2 regions of the Streptomyces sp. NBC_00358 genome follow, and region 1 is predicted to be linked to the other one. Evidence: predicted binding sites of a transcription regulator. Region 1 holds the regulator's gene; the other holds the start of a gene.
What was found. Region 1 encodes HspR, which represses chaperone genes until heat shock. Its sites were predicted from a motif close to TTGAGNNNNNNNNNCTCAA; they were not measured.
Positions count from the first base shown of each region.

Region 2: lon (endopeptidase La) is a predicted target of HspR. The motif match lies at 1,204-1,222, and genes of this name have one in related genera.

Region 1 covers NZ_CP107976.1:4,586,928-4,589,385, reverse strand. Annotated here, with positions in the region: gene dnaJ (molecular chaperone DnaJ) at 1-973, shown strand, start outside; gene OHT01_RS19315 (heat shock protein transcriptional repressor HspR) at 981-1,433, shown strand; gene OHT01_RS19310 (substrate-binding domain-containing protein) at 2,188-2,458, shown strand, end outside.
Region 2 covers NZ_CP107976.1:3,383,221-3,385,678, reverse strand. Annotated here, with positions in the region: gene OHT01_RS13980 (rhomboid-like protein) at 1-426, shown strand, start outside; gene OHT01_RS13975 (hypothetical protein) at 590-871, opposite strand; gene lon (endopeptidase La) at 1,245-2,458, shown strand, end outside.

The sequences.
Region 1 (2,458 bases):
CGAGGCACGCGCTCTCTTCGGCAACGGTGGTTTCCGGCCGGGTCCCGGCGCGGGCGGCGGCAACTTCAACTTCGACCTGGGTGACCTCTTCGGAGGCGGTGCCCAGGGCCAGGGAGCGGGAGGAGCCGGCGGCTTCGGCGGTGGCATCGGGGATGTCTTCGGAGGTCTGTTCAACCGCGGCGGCGCCACCACGGGCACCCGTACGCAGCCCCGGCGCGGCCAGGACATCGACACCGAGGTCACCCTCTCCTTCACGGAGGCGGTGGACGGTGCGACCGTTCCGCTGCGCATGACCTCGCAGGCGCCCTGCAAGGCCTGTTCGGGCACCGGCGACGCGAACGGCACACCGCGTGTGTGCCCGACGTGCGTCGGCACCGGCCAGGTCGCCCGCGGCTCGGGCGGTGGCTTCTCGCTCACTGACCCCTGCCCGGACTGCAAGGGCCGCGGACTGATCTCGGAGAACCCCTGCGAGATCTGCAAGGGCAGCGGACGTGCCAAGTCGTCCCGGACCATGCAGGTCCGGATCCCGGCGGGTGTCAGCGACAACCAGCGGATCCGGCTGCGCGGCAAGGGAGCGCCCGGCGAACGGGGCGGCCCGTCCGGCGACCTGTACGTCACGGTCCATGTGGACGCCCACCCGGTCTTCGGCCGCAAGGAGGACAACCTCACCGTCACCGTGCCCGTCACCTTCGCGGAGGCGGCACTCGGCGGCGAGGTCAAGGTGCCGACGCTGGGCGGCCCCCCGGTGACGCTGAAGCTGCCGCCGGGCACCCCCAACGGACGCACCATGCGTGCCCGGGGCAGGGGCGCGGTTCGTAAGGACGGCACGCGGGGCGACCTCCTGGTCACCGTCGAAGTGACGGTTCCCCAGGATCTGTCCGGCAAGGCTCGTGACGCTCTGGAGGCGTATCGCGAGGCGACCGCGGGTGAGGACCCGCGGGCGGAGCTGTTCCAGGCCGCGAAGGGAGCATGACGGAGCCATGGACACGACCGGTCGTCGACGCAACCCGTACGAACTGACGGAGGAGACTCCGGTCTACGTCATCTCGGTGGCGGCCCAGCTCTCCGGACTGCACCCGCAGACCCTGCGTCAGTACGACCGGCTCGGTCTGGTCTCTCCCGACCGTACGGCGGGCCGGGGCCGCCGCTACTCGGCCCGCGACATCGAGCTGCTGCGCACCGTCCAGCAGCTTTCGCAGGACGAGGGCATCAACCTGGCCGGCATCAAGCGCATCATCGAACTGGAGAACCAGGTGGCCGCGCTCCAGTCCCGTGTCGCGGAGATGGAGTCGGCCCTCGACGGCGCCGCGGCCGCCATGCGGCAGCGTGAGGCCGCCGTGCACGCCTCCTACCGGCGGGACCTGGTCCCGTACCAGGAGGTCCAGCAGACCAGCGCGCTGGTCGTGTGGCGTCCCAAGCGGGCGCCCGAGTAGGACGCGGACTCCACAGGGGCCCGGAGGTCATCGACCTCCGGGCCCCTGCGCGTGCCCGGACGCGCTCACCTCACTTCGCCTCCCCCTCCCCCGTGGCCGAAGCACCCGTTGTCCCGAGTGGTCGCGAGTGGTCGTAAGTGGACACGGGTGGCTTGAACTCGTCGGTGGCGGGAGAGGTGGACTGCTTTGTTGGTGAAAGTCAGGTTTGCCTGGACCGTCCGTTTGATGAAAGCAATGTGCGGAATGTGATGTCCAAGCGGAATGGCGACGTTGACCGTTTTGGAATGAGTGACCGGGATGTTCTTTCGGGTGCGCCCGGGAATGCGGCGGTCGGATCGAAATGCCGCTTATGGCTGAGCGGTGTGCGGTTCGTCACGGCGGAGGCCGCCGGGCCCGGCGCGGTGGATCCTCCGCCCCGGGGCCGGGCGCGGGGGCCGTGGGGCGGGCGCGCGTCGTGCCGGTGGCTCTGTCCAGGCGTTCCTCCGGTCCGCCCGATCGTCAACGGTGGTTAAAAACCGTTGGCGATCACGACCCCCGGGAGCGGGAGTTGGCCGCGGGAGTGAATGACGGAAGGTGAAGCTGAGGGGATTGCTCGAAGGTTGGGCGTAGTCTTTTCCCGTCGTGTTCACTTGTGGAACACGAAACGCCGTTGCCATCTCGTTAAGTGGTTACTCCTTGACGCTGAGGTGATCGCCGCGTTGGCTTTCAGCCACCTGGGTCGCAATGCTGCAACCTCGCCCGGAAGGCACCTGATGTGAACACTCGTAACACCGGCCTCCGCCGTACCGTCATAGCCGTGGCGTCGTCCGCCGCCGTCTCCGTCTCCGTCGCGGGCTGCGGCCTGGTCGGACTCGGTGGGAGCGGCACCTCGGCAAGCCCCACGAAGGGCGACGACATCAAGGTGGGCCTGCTCCTTCCCGAGAAGGAGAACTCCCGTTACGACAAGTTCGACTACCCGATCATCCGGGAGCAGGTCAAGAAGCTCACCGAGGGCAAGGGCCAGGTCGTCTACGAGAACGCCGAGG
Region 2 (2,458 bases), 1.2 Mb from region 1:
ACCGCGCTGGAGCGCCGTACCGGCACGGCGTGGGCGGCCGGCGTCTTCCTGCTCGGGCATGTGGTGGCCACGCTGGCCACCGAGGTGCCGGTCGGAATGGCGGTGCTGGCGGGCGGACTGCCCGTCGGCTCCCTCCACCGGCTCGACTACGGCATCAGCTTCGGCGTCGCCGCGAGCGTCGGATCGCTCGCGGGACTCCTCTCTCCGTGGCTGCGCTGGCCGCTGCTGATCGGCTTCGGCTCGGTCCTCGCGGAGGACCTGATCCTCCTCACCGACCCCGTGACGGACGGGGGACACCTGATCGCGCTGGGGATCGGCATCGCGACCTGGCCGCTGGTCCGGCGGCAGCGGCAGCATCAGCAGCGGCATCGAGGCCACGAGTCGCGCCACCGGGACCGCCTGCCCGGGCCGGTCGCGCGGCCCTGAGCCGCCGGCTCCCTTACCGGAGGGGCTCTCCGGCCGGGCGACCGGGCAGCGGGCGCCGTGTCTTTCGCCCCGCCGACGGGAAGCGCCTCGGTTGGGCCGTCCGGGGGACCGGCCGCCGCGCGGGGCGCCACGGTCCGGTCCGGCGCGCGTGTCCGGGCGGCCGCTAGCGCGTCGACGACCCGTTCGGGGTGCCGGCCCCGGACTGCTGCCATGCCTGTACGCCCGCCAGGGACGCTTCCTTGGCCTGCCGCCACTTGATGACCGCCTGCTGGGTCGGAGGTACATCCATGGCGCGGACCATGCGCCGGCCCGCGGCGAACACGGCGGTGGCCGCGATGAACATTCCGGTGCACGCCACCACGGCGCCGGCCGCGGTGAGCAGGGCGCCGGTCCTGACGAGCCGGGTGTCGATGTCGATCGTGGACTGGGAGTGGTGATGGTTCATGACCACACCATCCAAGGCGAGTGGCCGCCCCGCATCCCGAGCGAGGGCTGAAGGGGCAGGACCACCCGAGTCGTGACGGGGTGCGGTCCGGTGCCGGGCGACGGGATGCCCGGTGACCGGAGCCGGGCGAGCTCCTCCGGCAGCACTCCGCCGACCGGCGGAGTGCTACCCGTCGCCCACCGGTCGTCCCGCATCGGTCGGGGCCCGACCCGACCGGCACCCGGCCTTCACCTCAGGGCGGCCGACCTGCGGCGATCCGTTCGGGGCCGGGAGATCGGAAGTGATCGCTCAGAGCGAACAGTCCCCGGGGAACATTGAGGGGCTCCCATGCATTGAGTCGACATAGCTCAACTTGAATGCCGAAGGGGAGATCATGGCTTCGACGTCCGCATCACTCACTTTGCCCGTGCTGCCGCTCGATGACGAGGTCGTGCTGCCCGGAATGGTCGTTCCGCTGGATCTGAACGACACCGACGTACGCGCCGCGGTGGAGGCCGCTCAGGCCGCTGCCCGTTCAACGCCCGGCAAGCCCCAGGTACTCCTGGTGCCGCGCATCGACGGGACCTACGCGAGCACCGGCGTGCTCGGCACCGTCGAACAGGTGGGCCGGCTGGCCGACGGCGACCCGGGCGCGCTGATCCGCGGGCGTGGGCGCGTGAAGGTCGGCGCGGGGACCACCGGTCCCGGTGCCGCCCTCTGGGTCGAGGGCACCCGGGTCGAGGAGACCGTGCCCGACCCCCTGCCCGGCCGGGTCGCCGACCTGGTGAAGGAGTACAAGGCCCTGGCCACGAGCTGGCTGCGCAAGCGCGCCGCCTGGCAGGTCGTCGACCGGGTGCAGCAGATCGACGACGTCTCCGCCCTCGCCGACAATTCCGGTTACTCACCGTTCCTTTCCGTCGAGCAGAAGGTCGAGCTGCTGGAGACCGCCGACCCGGTGGCCCGCCTGAAGCTCGCCACCGAGCAGCTTCGCGAGCACCTCGCCGAGCAGGATGTCGCCGAGTCGATCGCCAAGGACGTCCAGGAGGGCGTCGACAAGCAGCAGCGCGAGTTCCTGCTGCGCCGCCAGCTCGAAGCCGTACGCAAGGAGCTGCGCGACCTCAAGGGAGAGGACGGCGAGGACGAGTCCGACGACTACCGTGCCCGTGTCGAGGCCGCCGACCTTCCCGAGAGCGTCCGCGAGGCCGCCCTCAAGGAGGTCGAGAAGCTGGAGCGGTCCAGTGACCAGTCGCCCGAGGGCAGCTGGATCCGGACCTGGCTCGACACCGTCCTGGAGCTGCCGTGGAACGAGCGGACCGAGGACGCGTACGACATCAGGGGCGCCCAGTCCGTGCTCGACGCCGAGCACGCGGGTCTGGAGGACGTGAAGGAGCGCATCACCGAGTACCTGGCCGTGCGCAAGCGGCGCGCCGAGCGCGGCCTCGGAGTCGTCGGCGGCCGGCGCGGCGGTGCCGTGCTCGCGCTCGTCGGCCCGCCCGGCGTCGGCAAGACCTCGCTCGGCGAGTCCGTCGCGCACGCCATGGGCCGCAAGTTCGTCCGCGTCGCCCTCGGCGGTGTGCGGGACGAGGCCGAGATCCGCGGACACCGCCG